2 regions of the Priestia sp. SB1 genome follow, and region 2 is predicted to be linked to the other one. Evidence: a T-box and tRNA genes for the amino acid it is inferred to sense, from the RefSeq annotation. Region 2 holds a T-box; the other holds one or more tRNA genes.

Region 1 (7,680 bases), 240 kb from region 2:
GCGGCTTCAGACGAAGAAAGAGGATTTATTGTATCCATTTATGGAACGGTGAGATTTTTAGGAGTAGCGCTGGGACCCGTTGTTTTTGAAGTGTGGATGCATACTGAAAGGCTGATGTTTATTTATAGCTTTAGTTTGCTCGCAGCAGGAGGTTTGTGGGTTTTGTATCAGTTGAAAATTTTTTCTTCTGCAATGGGGAGAAGAAAAGTTGTACAGAAATAAAGAGGCTGGGACAAAAGTATGTTAGTTGAAGAAGCTCCCAACAAATTTGATTCTTGATCAAGAATTAAATTCGTTCGGAGCTTTTCATTGGCAGGGTAAACATAGATTTTATGTATGTAGGTGCTTCTAGCCGTTGATTGGATTCATTTCGTTATGTTTCAATCGCTTTATTAGGTTTTACCTTTTTTCTCATAGGAACCCTTGTGACGAGCAATAAGTAAATGAAGAACGTTCCTATCCAGTAAAGAGAGCTATGTGTTGCTAGAGACAAAGAAAAAGCTTCAAAAAGCGTATAAAGCAGCGTGAAGGCTACCGTACTATAAGCGCTCAGTGCCCATAGCTGTTTGAAAGGAAGCTGCTTCTTAGTGATGAGTCCAATCAGTTTTCCAAGATAAGCAAGGCAGGTAATAGAAAGGAAGTTTAGTCCAGATGTTAATACGTACAGTAAAAGCATAGCGATAGGGACAAGTATGTATAAAGAAAATTTTTGTTCGTGCAGCAAGTTTAACAGTTCATTTTTATCTTTATGATGCCAGTTTAGCAACTCATATGAATACGTTTGTGTTTGTGAATTAGTCGTGATGTAAATTCCATCCTTTAAAAAACCAATTGCATGAGCAGGGGAATGAAACCGTTCAATAGACTGTGAGGGGTCTAAGATAAAAGCGGTACCGTTTACTTTTTTTGTGAAAGGTTGGCTTGACGTAAGCTGTGAATTTGAAATAGAAAAAGAAGAAACAGATTTCGGGAGATCTGTAGTCGCGGTATGATAGCCGTTTACAATCGTCAAAGTCATAAAGAAAAATGTAGGCAGCAAAGAAATGAATGTTAAAAACAGCACAAAGCCAATTGTTTTATTCGTATGCTCAAAGCGAAGCGATCTTATTTTTTTGAAGGAAGTAAAACTCCATGCTATCTTTTTCAGCATGCTCATTGTAAAGCCTCCTATTATTGAAAATTCTGATTATACCTTATTTTATAGCGGAAATTTAAGGTTTACAATAGATTTTAGAAAACGTTACCAATTACAATAGTGCGATGGAGCGTTTTGTCAAAAGCATTTCTTTATATGTACAGATTTTGCTGTCATTGTTTTTGGGGGATATTACGGGCAGTTTGAGGACTGTGCTGTTAATAGTGCAGTGGTACACTCGAAAATCGTTATCTGAAGATATATTTGAAAGTAAAATAAAGGAAGGTCTCGTGGTGCAAGGTCTTTCTTTATAGGAGTGGTTATTGTATGATAAATAGTAATAATAAAAAGGATAGGTGCGGGCATGGCTATTTTATGTTGGGCATTAGTTATCATTAGCTTTGCTGTATCGTTTGTTGGGTTGGTTTATCCCATCATCCCAAGCGTGCTATTTGTAGCGCTAGGATTTGTTATATACGGTTTATTTTATGATTTTAGCTCCTATAGCTGGTTATTTTGGGTGATACAAGGATTGTTAGTTGTCGCACTTTTTTTAGCAGACTATATCGCTAATATTATTGGTGTGAAAAAATTCGGAGGCACTAAAGCAGGCGTTTGGGGAAGTACAGTTGGATTGCTTGTGGGTCCGTTTGTTATTCCGGGATTTGGAATTATTTTAGGGCCGTTTATCGGAGCGATTGTAGGAGAACTGATTGTTCATCGGACCACAATTAGCAACGCAGTAAAAATTGGAGTAGGTTCGGTTATTGGCTTTTTTAGTGGCGCTATCTCGAAAGGATTTATTCAACTGTTGATGATTGCCTATTTTTTATACGCTGTTTTAAAATAATATATTGACTTTAGGCCAGAAACATGTTAAATTTTTAATGTCGCTAGTAAATGTTATATTGTTCCACAGTAGCTCAGTGGTAGAGCTATCGGCTGTTAACCGATCGGTCGTAGGTTCGAGTCCTACCTGTGGAGCCATGGCGGTGTAGCTCAGCTGGCTAGAGCGTACGGTTCATACCCGTGAGGTCGGGGGTTCGATCCCCTCCGCCGCTATTTTCCAATTTACGTTTGTGACATACATAATTCATATTGTTCCACAGTAGCTCAGTGGTAGAGCTATCGGCTGTTAACCGATCGGTCGTAGGTTCGAGTCCTACCTGTGGAGCCACGTGGACCCTTAGCTCAGCTGGTTAGAGCAGACGGCTCATAACCGTCCGGTCGCAGGTTCGAGTCCTGCAGGGTCCACCATTTATAGGGTTGGAGGAATACCCAAGTCCGGCTGAAGGGATCGGTCTTGAAAACCGACAGGGGTGTTAAAGCCCGCGGGGGTTCGAATCCCTCTTCCTCCGCCATACTATTGTCTATTCAAAGCTTCTTTTGAGAAAAAGAAGCTTTTTTTATGTTTAAAAGAATAGCGAATGGGAATTAGGTAAATATAAATCATGGATTAGGTACTTTTTATTTGAAAGAGTAGGGTAAATTTGCTAATCTAAACGTATATGGTGCTTTTGCGCCAAAATGCTTACATATTTTGAAGGAGGAATTATTCATGGCTTACAAATTACCAGAACTACCTTATGCATACGATGCACTGGAACCACATATCGACAAAGAAACAATGAATATTCACCACACAAAACATCACAACACATATGTTACAAACCTAAACGCTGCTGTTGAAGGCAAAGCGGATTTAGAAAGCAAAAGTATTGAAGAGTTAATTTCAAACTTAGATGCTGTTCCTGAAGATATCCGTACAGCAGTACGCAATAACGGTGGCGGTCATGCGAACCACTCATTATTTTGGACAATCCTTTGCCCTAACGGCGGCGGTGCTCCAACTGGTGAATTAGCAGACGCTATCGCTAGCAAATTCGGCAGCTTTGATCAATTCAAAGAAGAATTTGCAAATGCAGCTAAAACTCGCTTCGGTTCTGGCTGGGCTTGGTTAGTTGTAAACAACGGCGAATTAGAAGTAACAAGCACACCAAACCAAGATAGCCCATTAATGGAAGGCAAAACGCCAATTCTTGGTCTAGACGTTTGGGAGCACGCTTACTACTTAAATTATCAAAACCGCCGTCCAGATTACATTTCAGCATTCTTTAATGTTGTAAAATGGGACGAAGTTGCTAAGCGTTACGACGCTGCAAAATAAGCTGAAGACGTATTTAAAAGCCAGTAAAGTAATTATTACCTTTACTGGCTTTTTTGTTTTCCAATTCTTTTACATATCTCCTTTTCTTTTTCACACACTAGGTGTAGAAGAGAAAAGGAGTTTTTTGATATGCCTTTATTAAAAAAAGTAGTTGGAGATGTAGAAGTTAGTAAAGATTTACTTTTGCTTTTAATTATAGGCGGTCTTTATGCCTTGGCTATTTCAATTTCCAATTCGTTTGTTAACATTTATCTGTGGAAACAATCAGGAGAATTTTCGGATCTCGCTATTTATAATTTAGCGGTAGTGGTGCTTCAGCCCCTTACGTTTATTTTAGCAGGTAAATGGGCCAAACGAATTGACCGGGTTGTGGTTTTAAGGTTAGGCGTATCTTTTTTAGCTGTTTTTTATATCGCTGTATTGGTCAGTGGAGCTAACGCAGCCGAGTATTTAGTATTGCTTGGTGGACTGCTGGGTATAGGATATGGCTTTTATTGGCTAGCTTTTAATGTGCTAACTTTTGAAATTACAGAACCTGATACAAGAGACTTTTTTAACGGATTTTTAGGGATCTTAAACTCTTTTGCAGGGATGATTGGTCCTTTAGGAGCGGGCTTTGTTATTTCCGCTTTGTATGAATCACTTGGGTATAAAATTGTGTTTGGTGTATCTCTGCTATTGTTTGTCGGTGCCGTTGTGCTTAGTTTTTTTATTACAAGACGCGCAGCTGAAGGAGTATACAAATTTAAAGAAGTGTGGGCTGAACGAAAAGTCAACAAAGACTGGAATCGAATATTACAGGCTCATTTCTTTCAAGGATTGCGTGAAGGTACGTTCATTTTTGTCGTATCCGTTATGGTATTTATTACGACGGGAAGTGAATTAGCTTTAGGAACTTATGGACTGGTGAATTCAGCGGTGGCGTTTGTAGGATACTATGTAGCCTCAAGATTTATTAAGCAAAAAAATCGCCTTCGATTTATTTTCACCGGGGGCCTCCTTCTCTATGGAGCAGTCTTTTTGCTTATCTTTAACTTATCGTATCCAAAGTTAATTATATATGCTGTTTGTATTGCCATTGCCTATCCTATTTTGTTGGTTCCATTCATTTCTCTAACGTACGATGTGATTGGACGAGCAAAGGACGTTGTTTCAAAAAGAATCGAATACATTGTTGTCAGAGAAGTATTTCTGAATATTGGGCGCGTCGTTTCCATATCTTTATTTTTAATAGCCGTACTATTTTTTGATGAAGCAAAAAGTATTCCTATTTTATTATCTATTGTTGGAGCAGGGCATACGATCATTTATTTTTGTGTAAGACATATCTCACAGCCTCTGCACAAAAAAGAAACGACTGTTACTCCTCCAGTATTAAATGAAGGAGACGGAGAGTCTCCAGCTTAGAGTATTATCAGCTCCTTCATTTGTACTATGGAAAATGCCTCTCTTTTCTTTTAGAATAAATACGTTGTGTAAATAGGCACCTGCCAGGTGTCTATTTATTTGCTAAATGTCTGATTTTATGGTGTTATGGTATATATGTTTTATAAAGTGTAGGTGTTGGTATGAAAAAGAAAAAAAGAAGAAAAAGTCACGTGCCTTTTCGTGTGAACTTACTTTTCTTGACCGTATTTGCCCTATTTTCCGTATTAATTTTGCGGTTGGGACTTGTTCAAATTGTGTACGGTGAGAATTACGAACGAGAAGTCGAAAAAACACAGGACGTTACAGTCAGTACGCCTGTTCCTCGAGGGAAAATGTACGATCGGTATAACCGCGTAATTGTAGATAATACCTCTTTAAATACGATTACATATACTCGTTTTCAAGGAAATACAGCTGAAGAAAGGCTGCGCATCGCTAAAAAGTTAGCCACTATGATCGATGTTCCTTACACCACAAATGTGATTGATATTCCAGAAAATAGAAAGAATAAAGATGCTAAAAACGTGGTAAAAATTACAGAACGCGACATGAAGGATTACTGGATTATGCTTCACCCTAAAGAAGCGGAGCAGAAAATTACGAAAGCTGATCGCAAAAAAGTTCAAGATGGTGAAATGACTGATGACGAACTGTATCAACGTCAGTTAGACCGCATTTCTAAAAAAGATTTAGAAAGTTTAAAGAGTGATTTAGAAGTTCTAGCTATTAAGCGCCAAATGGAGGCAGGTTATTCTAACACCCCGCAAATTGTTAAAAGCGGTGTGACAAATGAAGAGTATGCCGTTGTAAGTGAGCATTTAGATGAACTTCCGGGTGTTGATACAACAACGTATTGGGATCGCTCATACCCAGAAAACAGCACTCTCCGTACTTTGCTTGGAAATGTATCCTCTGCCAACGAGGGTCTGCCCAAAGATAAAGTACAGTATTACTTATCAAGAGGCTATAGTCGAAATGACCAAGTTGGGACGAGCTATTTAGAGAAGCAATACGAAGCTCAGCTCAGCGGTCAAAAAGAAAAAGTCCAGTATGTAACAGATGATAAAGGAAATCTCCTTGATACAATTCAAGTGTCGAAAGGCGAACGCGGCAGTGATTTGGTTTTAACTATTGATATGGAGCTTCAAAAAGCGGTAGAAAAACAAATTACGGACCAGCTTTTAGCCAAAAAGAAAATGAAAGGAACGCAGTTTTTAGACCGTGCTTTTGTGATTATGATGGATCCTCACACAGGAGAAATCTTAACAATGGCAGGTAAAAAATACACCATTGATAAGAAGACTGGGGTACCTAAAATAGAAGATTTTGCATTAGGGAATATTTCAACATCTTATACAATGGGCTCTGTTGTAAAAGGGGCAACGGTTCTAGCTGGCTTAGATTCAGGAGCTATTAAGCCAAACACAGTGTTCGTTGATGAACCGTTAAAAATTAAAGGAACACCAATTAAGAAATCAGCTGAGGCTGAGGGGTTAGGACCCTTAACGTATTCATCCGCGTTAAAATATTCATCCAACGTATTTATGTTTAAAACGGTAATGGCGATGGCTGGATTACAGTACCACAAGAACATGACTTTACCGATTAAACCTGACACATTCAGCGAACTGCGTTCGTACTACAGTCAGTTCGGCTTAGGCGTATCAACAGGCATAAACCTCGATAACGAATCAACAGGTGTACAAGGAGGAAGCAATGTTCCAGGTACAGCGCTTGATTTAGGAATTGGCCAGTATGATACGTACACGCCGCTGCAGCTTGTTCAATATACTTCTGCAATAGCTAATGGAGGGTATCGCATCAAGCCGCAGCTAGTAAAAGAAATCCGAAAACCAACGATAAAGACCGATGAAATTGGCGGTACGCAGCATTCCTTTGAACCTGATGTGTTAAATCGTATCACGATGAAAGAAGAATACATTAAAGATGTTCAAAATGGCTTTAAGCGGGTTACGCAGGAACAAGGCGGTACAGGGTACGCAGCTTTCCATACAGCGAACTATAATCCTGCTGGTAAATCTGGAACGGCACAAGCCTATGAGAAAAACCCAAGCGGAGGGGATCCAATTAAAGTTAATAATTCAAACTTTGTGGCCTTTGCTCCGGCAAATGATCCTGAAATTGCAGTAGCTGTTGTGGTACCATCGGCATTTGTGCCAAGTGCACCAAATACCATTACAAAAGAGCTTGCTCGTTCTGCGCTCGATACGTATTTTGATTTAAAGAAAAAAGGTGAACAAGAAGTAAAAGATCAAGAAGAGAATCAACAGGCTGTCATTGCAAACGACGCCAATTAAAGAGGCTGGGAAAAAGCATATTAGTTGAAGTAAGATCCGAACGACGTTGATTAAGAATCAACGCTGTTCGGATTTTTTTATTGAGAGGGTGAACGTAGATTTCATGTAAGTAGGTGCTTTAAGCGGTTGATTGGAGGGCAGGGCGAAGACTTCTGCCGGAAAAGCGGAAGAAGTGAGACCCCGCAGGAGCGGAAGCGACAACGAGGCTCATCGGCCGCCTGCTTGCACGGAAATCAACAGTGGTGTCAGAAGTGATTCGTACTGGCTTATTTATCTAATTTACTTATCTTTATATCAAATTAATTTAGTTATGTCTCAACCTCTTCTTTTTTTTTGTTAGAAATCTTTACATATATGGTTTTTTATTGAATTTAAGGGTCGTAAGAACTAGTTTTTTACCTAAAAAACACGCAGATAGGCCTTCGTTTACAAAAGCTTTACATTGAGTTAAAACACAATTAATAGTCGGCTATTATTCTGTAAGTGTAAGGATTAATAGAAATCATCAAAATAAGGGTAAGCGTTCGGCTTCTCGTATGTATTTACACTAATAGTAAACAATAGATATTAAATAGACATAGAGAGACTTTTATTGTGCTCAAAACGGTTAAAGACGATGAAGGAGGATTATC
Region 2 (7,680 bases):
TGTCAGAATTGTAAAAGTGCATATTTTTTCCTTCTGAGGAGATACTGAATTCAGAACATCATCTCCTGTTAGGAGGGAAAGAGTTGACAAGAAATAAAGTAGAAATTTGTGGAGTAGATACTTCGAAACTTCCCGTATTAAAAAATGAAGAAATGCGAAAGTTGTTTAAACAAATGCAGGCTGGAGATGGAACAGCAAGAGAAAAGCTAGTAAGCGGAAATTTACGTCTCGTACTCAGCGTGATCCAACGTTTTAACAATCGTGGAGAATTTGTTGACGACTTATTTCAGGTTGGATGTATTGGATTAATGAAATCCATTGACAATTTTGATTTAAGTCAAAACGTGAAGTTTTCTACATATGCTGTCCCAATGATTATAGGGGAAATTCGCCGCTATTTACGTGACAATAATCCAATCCGTGTTTCTCGTTCCCTTCGTGATATTGCTTATAAAGCTCTTCAAGTTCGTGAAAGGCTTATGAGTGAAACATCCAAGGAACCTACAGCTGAGGAAATTTCAAAAGTCCTAGAAGTACCGCATGAAGAAATTGTGTTTGCTTTAGATGCTATCCAAGATCCGGTTTCTTTATTTGAACCTATTTACAATGATGGCGGAGACCCAATCTATGTGATGGATCAGCTAAGCGATGAACGCAACCGTGATTCAACTTGGATTGAAGAAATTGCTTTGCAAGAAGGTATGAGAAGATTGAACGAGCGAGAAAAACTAATTTTACGAAAGCGCTTCTTCCAAGGTAAAACACAGATGGAAGTGGCTGAAGAAATTGGTATTTCTCAAGCGCAGGTTTCTCGTTTAGAAAAAGCTGCTATTAAACAGATGAATAAAAATATTCAAAGTTAACAAAAGCTCTCTAAACTGGCAGCTGCCCGTGTTCATACAATCAATACCATTCACTTTATTTGATGTTCAACTTAATAAGCATCGTGTCTATAAAAACGGACACGGTGCTTATTTTGTATGTATCAATGAATATATGACCAAAAGATATTCATGTTAGATTTCCTATTGCTATGAGGACTTCTCGCTGCTTGTTGAGAATGTCTCTTGATGAAAAACTGTGTAATTAGTGAACAAAATGCTTATAGAAAGAGAATGGCAGAGAAAAAATAAGCTTTTCCTTCATGAAATGAAAATTTGAAAATATATATAGGCTAAGGAATAAAGTTGGCTATAGGAGGAGAGAGCATGTTAAAGATTTCAGAGTTTCAGCTGAAAGATGTAGTGAATGTAGCTGATGGCAAAAAACTTGGAAATGTAGGGGATATTGATATTGACTTAACAACGGGAAAAATACAGGCCGTCATTATCGGAGGCTCTCGTGTATTGGGCTTCTTTGGAAAAGATGATGAAATTGTGATTCCGTGGAAAAATATTGTGAAAATTGGTTCCGATGTCATTTTAGTACGTTATAAAGACGCATTTCAGCCTGAAGAGAATTAGTTTTTTGTCAACAGCACCTAGCAATCTGTGGTACAATATGTGAGAATAAATGAAACAAGGGATGTGTCACATACATGAATCCTGAGCCATTAAAAAAAAGCCATCACGAGTCGTTTATGTGGCTGAGCCCTTGGGTAGAAAAGAATGATATGCTTGTTGTTGGTTTCACCACAAAAAATGGTGGCGTGAGTAAACCTCCATTTGCTTCTTTTAACCTAGGGCTTCACGTAAACGATAACGTAGAAGATGTTATTACAAATAGAAAAATTTTAGCAGCCGAACTAGACATGTCTTTTGAAAGCTTTGTATGTGCTGAACAAGTACATGAAGCAACTGTTCAAAAAGTAACAAAAGCCGACTGTACAAAAGGACTCTACAAGTATGAAGAGGGCATAAAAGCAGCGGATGGCATTTATACAAATGAATCTGATATTTTGTTAGCTTTATGTTATGCAGATTGCGTTCCGCTGTACTTCTATGCGCCTGATCACCATTTAGTTGGTCTTGCTCATGCTGGGTGGAAGGGAACAGTAAAAGATATTGCAAAAAATATGATTCGGCGGTGGGTAGAGCAAGAAAATGTTCCGGTTGAAGATATTTACGTGGCGATTGGCCCTTCGATTGAAGATTGCTGTTATGTTGTCGATAACCGCGTCATTACACAAGTAAACGAAGTAGTTGGCCAAAATGGATATCAAGAAGTAAGCCCTGGACAATACGCGCTTAATTTAAAAAAAGTCAATAAGCTGCTGATTCAAAACGCAGGCGTATTGCCGGAACGAATTTTAACATCGTCGTATTGTACAAGCTGTGAAGATGACCTGTTCTTCTCACATCGCCGCGACCAAGGGAAAACAGGACGCATGTTTAACTTCATAGGCTTTAAGGAGGAGTAATTACATAGTGACAGCTAGCGTAAGTGAAAATCTAGAAGCAGTTCAACAAACAATTGCTGAAGCATGTAAAAAAGTTAATCGAAATCGAGAAGATGTAGAGCTGATTGCTGTAACAAAATATGTTTCCACAAAACGAGCAGCAGAAGCAGTGGATGCAGGCATTTTACATCTTGGAGAAAACAGGGATGAAGGTCTTCTAGAAAAGTATGAATCAATCGGTGAGAAAGCGACCTGGCATTTTATCGGAAGCTTACAAACAAGAAAAGTAAAACATGTGATTGATAAAGTTGACTATATTCATTCACTAGACCGATTATCTTTAGCAAAAGAAATTGATAAACGTGCAGGACATCGTATAAAATGTTTTGTACAAGTTAATGTTGCCGAAGAACAATCAAAGCATGGCCTTGCTGTAGAAGAGGTAATTCCATTTATTCAATCTCTTGAAACATTTACAAATATCCAAGTAGTTGGATTAATGACCATGGCTCCTCACACAGATGACGAGTCCTTGCTTCGCAGCTGTTTTCAAGGTCTAAAAAAATTGCAGAGTCGTATACAAGAACTAAACTTGCAATATGCACCGTGTACGGAGCTATCAATGGGAATGTCAAACGATTATGCAATTGCAATTGAAGAAGGAGCAACATTCATTCGACTAGGAACCACGTTAGTTGGGAATGAACGTTAAGGAGGTGTAATTCAAGATGAGTATGAAAAATCGCTTTAGAAGTTTCTTTGCTCTTGATGACGATACTGAATATGTAGAAGAACATTACGAACAAGAAGAGTCGGTAGAAGAGCCTGTACAGCAGTCGAGACCAGCAGTGAAAGCTAGTCAGCAGCCGAATCAGCAGCAAAACGTGATTAGCTTACAAAGCGTTCAAAAATCATCAAAAATGATGCTTTGCGAACCTCGCGTCTATGCCGAAGCACAAGAAATTACGGATCATTTAAAAAATCGTAAAGTCGTAGTTGTTAATTTACAGCGCATTCAACGAGATCAAGCAGTGAGAATTGTCGACTTTTTAAGTGGTACAGTTTATGCTTTAGGCGGGGACATTCAAAAAATTGGAACCGACATCTTTTTATGTACACCTGATAATGTAGACGTAAGCGGAAGCATTTCAGATATGATGGGAGAACACGATACAACAAACGTAAAGAGGTGGTAGTTTTTGGACATCGTTTTTGGGATTCTCGCAAAATTGATTGGGCTTTACTCATGGGCACTGATTATTTACATTTTGATGTCTTGGGTACCCGATGTAAGAGCCTCTAAGTTTGGTCAGCTGCTTGGCAGTATTTGCGAGCCTTACTTAGAGCCTTTTCGTAAAATCATTCCGCCTATTGGCATGATTGATATTTCACCTCTTGTTGCAATCTTTTTACTACGATTTGCGGAAAGAGGCGTGTATTCACTTAATAATGTGATGGGGTTTATTTAAAAAAGGAATCGCTGGATTCCTTTTTTACATACCAATAGTAGGAGTAATAATATGTCTATTTATGAACATTTTAGGCAAGAAGAACATGGGTTTATTGATCAAGTTCTTCAGTGGAAAGAAGATGTCCTACATCAATACAGCCCAAAATTAACGGACTTTTTAGATCCAAGAGAGCAGCAGATTGTGACGGCTATTGTTGGGACTGAAGGAGAGGTTCAAGTTTCATTTGATGGTGGACAACCGTTTGCTGAACGCAAGCGTGCGCTGCTATATCCGGATTACTATGTGCCTGAAAGCGAAGATTTTCAGTTGCATATGTACGAATTGAATTATCCTAAAAAGTTTGTGACGATTGAACATCCTCAAGTTCTTGGTTCGGCGATGTCCTTAGGACTGCGCCGTTCAAAATTTGGCGATATTTTGGTCGCGGGAGACGATATTCAGCTTGTAGCTGCAGAGGAAATTTCTTCTTATATTGAGATGAATTTAACATCAATTGGAAAAGCCAAAGTTTCACTTTCTTCTATTCAAAGAGAGCAGCTGCATGTGGTAAAAGAAGAGCTGATTGAACACGTTTATACAGTTTCTTCAATGAGGCTTGATGTTTTGCTGTCGACCATTCACAATCTATCAAGACAAAAAGTCCAGCCGTTTATTGCAAATGGAGCGGTAAAAGTAAATTTTAAAGTCATTGAACAGCCTTCTTTTGAATGTCATGAAGGTGATATTTTGTCGCTTCGTGGCCACGGCAGAAGTCGTATCGTTTCACTTGAAGGCAAAACCAAAAAAGAAAAATGGCGAATTGTTGTAGGGAAGCAGAAATAAAGAAATCTACTAGCAGGAAATTTTAAAAATATGTCGAATAAACCATTACTAATGATGTAATGAGACAACACGGAGGTGGCCTAGATGCCTTTAACCCCTTTGGATATTCATAACAAAGAGTTTAATCGCGGGTTTCGCGGATATGATGAAGATGAAGTAAATGAGTTTCTTGACCAAGTAATTAAAGACTATGAGCTGGTAATGCGTGATAAAAAGGAGTTAGAAGGAAGGGTATCTGAATTAACAGATCGTCTTGGACATTTTACTAACATCGAAGAAACGTTAAATAAATCAATTTTAATTGCTCAAGAAGCAGCGGAAGATGTAAAGCGAAACGCTGAAAAAGAAGCGAAGCTCATTATAAAAGAAGCAGAAAAAAATGCGGACCGTATTATTAATGAAGCACTGTCTAAGTCTCGTAAAATTGCGATGGACATTGAGGAGACGAAAAAGCAGTCTAAAGTATTTAGAACTCGTTTCAAAATGTTAATTGAAGCACAGCTTGAAATGTTAAACAGCGATGACTGGGATCAGTTGATGGATTATGAGATGCCAGCGCTAGAAGAAAAAATTGACTAGTCAAGACATCATCTTGACTTCTCACGTTTTGTTGTCATATAATTTGGTAACAGATGAAATTTCATATCAAACAGTACGGAGACAGGGACAGTAGCTTTTTTAGTTTGTCAAAGCGAATCGAGGATGGTGCGAGCTCGATAACAAACAAAAAAGTGAAAATCACCCTAGAGTACCATTGCTGAAATGATGATAGTAAGCAGTGGCGGTTTATTCACGTTACGAATGCAAAGAGGATTTGCGTGCAGCAAATCTACTAGGGTGGTACCGCGGGAGGCCTTCTCGTCCCTTTTTGGGATGAGGAGGTCTTTTTGTTATGGTGCAAAAAGATATGAAATTTACGTTTTTTTTTGGAGGGTAAAACATGGAATATAAAGATACATTATTGATGCCAAAAACTGAATTTCCGATGCGTGGAAATTTACCGAACCGCGAGCCTAAAATGCAAGAACAGTGGGCTGAAATGAATATTTATGAAAAAGTACAAAAACGTACGGAAGGCCGCCCGCTATTCGTCCTGCATGATGGACCTCCATATGCCAATGGCGATATTCACATGGGACATGCCTTAAATAAAATTTTAAAAGATTTTATCGTTCGCTATAAGTCGATGTCAGGCTTCTGCGCACCTTATGTGCCAGGCTGGGATACACACGGCTTGCCAATTGAAACGGCTTTAACAAAAAATAAAAAAGTAAACCGCAAAGAAATGACAGTAGCTGAATTCCGTAAGCTTTGCGAACAGTATGCTTGGGAACAAGTAAACGGCCAGCGTGAGCAGTTCAAGCGTTTAGGCGTACGCGGAGATTGGGATAATCCATATGTAACGCTTCAGCCACAGTACGAAGCGCAGCAAATCAAAGTATTTGGCGATATGGCGAAAAAAGGCTATATCTACAAAGGATTAAAACCTGTATACTGGTCTCCTTCAAGTGAATCTGCTTTAGCAGAAGCGGAAATTGAATACTATGACAAGCGTTCAGCTTCTATTTACGTAGCGTTTAATGTGAAAGATGGTAAAGGCGTGCTTGAACAAGATGAAAAATTCATCATTTGGACGACAACACCATGGACAATGCCAGCTAACCAAGGGATTGCTGTCAATCCCGAGCTTCAGTACAGCGTAGTTGAAGCAGATGGAGCAAAATATGTGGTAGCAACTGAACTTATTGAAACAGTTGCTAAAGAAATTGAATGGGCTGACTATAAGACACTTCGTACAGTAAAAGGTTCAGAACTTGAACGCGTGGTAGCTGAACATCCAATCTACAAGCGCGATTCTTTAGTTGTTCTTGGCGATCACGTAACGACTGATGCTGGTACTGGCTGTGTTCATACAGCACCGGGACACGGGGAAGACGACTTTATCGTTGGTCAAAAATACGGTTTGGAAGTTCTTTGTCCAGTTGATAGTAAGGGTCATATGACGAATGAAGCACCAGGATTTGAAGGATTATTCTATGATAAAGCGAATAAGCCGATTACAGACAAACTAGAAGAAGAAGGCGCGCTGTTAAAATTAAGTTTCATTACCCACTCATATCCACATGACTGGCGTACGAAGAAACCAACAATTTTCCGTGCAACAGCACAGTGGTTTGCGTCTATTAAAGATTTCCGTGAAGATTTATTAAAAGCAGTAGAAAAAACAGAATGGGTGCCTACTTGGGGTGAAACTCGACTTTATAACATGGTGCGTGACCGCGGAGACTGGTGTATTTCTCGTCAACGTGCATGGGGCGTTCCGATTCCAGTATTTTATGCTGAAAATGATGAGCCAATCATTACGGACGAGACAATTGAGCACGTATCAAATCTATTTAGAGAACATGGATCAAACGTATGGTTTGAGCGTGAAGCAAAAGACTTGCTTCCAGAAGGCTTTACTCATGAAGGAAGCCCAAATGGCCGTTTCACAAAAGAAACAGACATCATGGACGTATGGTTTGACTCTGGTTCTTCACATCAAGCTGTTCTTGAAGAGCGTGAAGACTTACAGCGTCCGGCTGATTTGTATTTAGAAGGTTCTGACCAATACCGCGGCTGGTTTAATTCAAGTCTTTCTACAAGTGTAGCTGTAACAGGTGAAGCACCTTATAAAGGCGTACTTAGCCACGGATTTGCTTTAGACGGTGAAGGTCGCAAAATGAGTAAGTCATTAGGGAATGTTGTAATTCCAGAAAAAGTAATGAAACAACTAGGTGCGGATATTTTACGTCTATGGGTAGCTTCTGTAGATTACCAAGCGGATGTTCGTGTATCTGATAACATTTTAAAACAAGTAGCAGAAGTATACCGTAAAATCCGCAACACGTTCCGTTTCTTACTAGGAAACCTAGCGGATTTTAATCCAACAACTGACGCTGTAGCCGTTGAAGACCTTCGTGAAGTAGATCGCTACATGCTTGTGAAGCTGAACAAATTAATTGATAAAGTGAAAAAATCTTATGATTCATATGAATTCTCAAGCAT

What was found. The T-box of region 2 lies ahead of ileS (isoleucine--tRNA ligase). A T-box ahead of a tRNA ligase gene usually reads a tRNA of that ligase, here a tRNA-Ile.
Region 1: it encodes a tRNA-Ile, which carries the amino acid that the T-box ahead of ileS (isoleucine--tRNA ligase) is inferred to sense. The anticodon was not compared.

What each region holds. Positions count from the first base shown of each region.
Region 1 is NZ_JBBJSS010000001.1:634,601-642,280, reverse strand. It holds gene WKH56_RS03325 (MFS transporter) at 1-222, shown strand, start outside; gene WKH56_RS03320 (DUF1189 domain-containing protein) at 374-1,156, opposite strand; gene WKH56_RS03315 (DUF456 domain-containing protein) at 1,500-1,985, shown strand; tRNA gene WKH56_RS03310 (tRNA-Asn) at 2,048-2,122, shown strand; tRNA gene WKH56_RS03305 (tRNA-Met) at 2,124-2,197, shown strand; tRNA gene WKH56_RS03300 (tRNA-Asn) at 2,238-2,312, shown strand; tRNA gene WKH56_RS03295 (tRNA-Ile) at 2,316-2,392, shown strand; tRNA gene WKH56_RS03290 (tRNA-Ser) at 2,404-2,496, shown strand; gene sodA (superoxide dismutase SodA) at 2,694-3,302, shown strand; gene WKH56_RS03280 (MFS transporter) at 3,432-4,709, shown strand; gene WKH56_RS03275 (peptidoglycan D,D-transpeptidase FtsI family protein) at 4,871-7,048, shown strand; gene WKH56_RS03270 (hypothetical protein) at 7,175-7,303, shown strand.
Region 2 is NZ_JBBJSS010000001.1:399,040-406,719, reverse strand. It holds gene sigG (RNA polymerase sporulation sigma factor SigG) at 84-863, shown strand; gene WKH56_RS02045 (YlmC/YmxH family sporulation protein) at 1,209-1,463, shown strand; gene pgeF (peptidoglycan editing factor PgeF) at 1,538-2,359, shown strand; gene WKH56_RS02035 (YggS family pyridoxal phosphate-dependent enzyme) at 2,367-3,050, shown strand; gene WKH56_RS02030 (cell division protein SepF) at 3,067-3,534, shown strand; gene WKH56_RS02025 (YggT family protein) at 3,538-3,807, shown strand; gene WKH56_RS02020 (YlmH family RNA-binding protein) at 3,859-4,632, shown strand; gene WKH56_RS02015 (DivIVA domain-containing protein) at 4,717-5,211, shown strand; T-box leader at 5,281-5,501, shown strand; gene ileS (isoleucine--tRNA ligase) at 5,573-7,680, shown strand, end outside.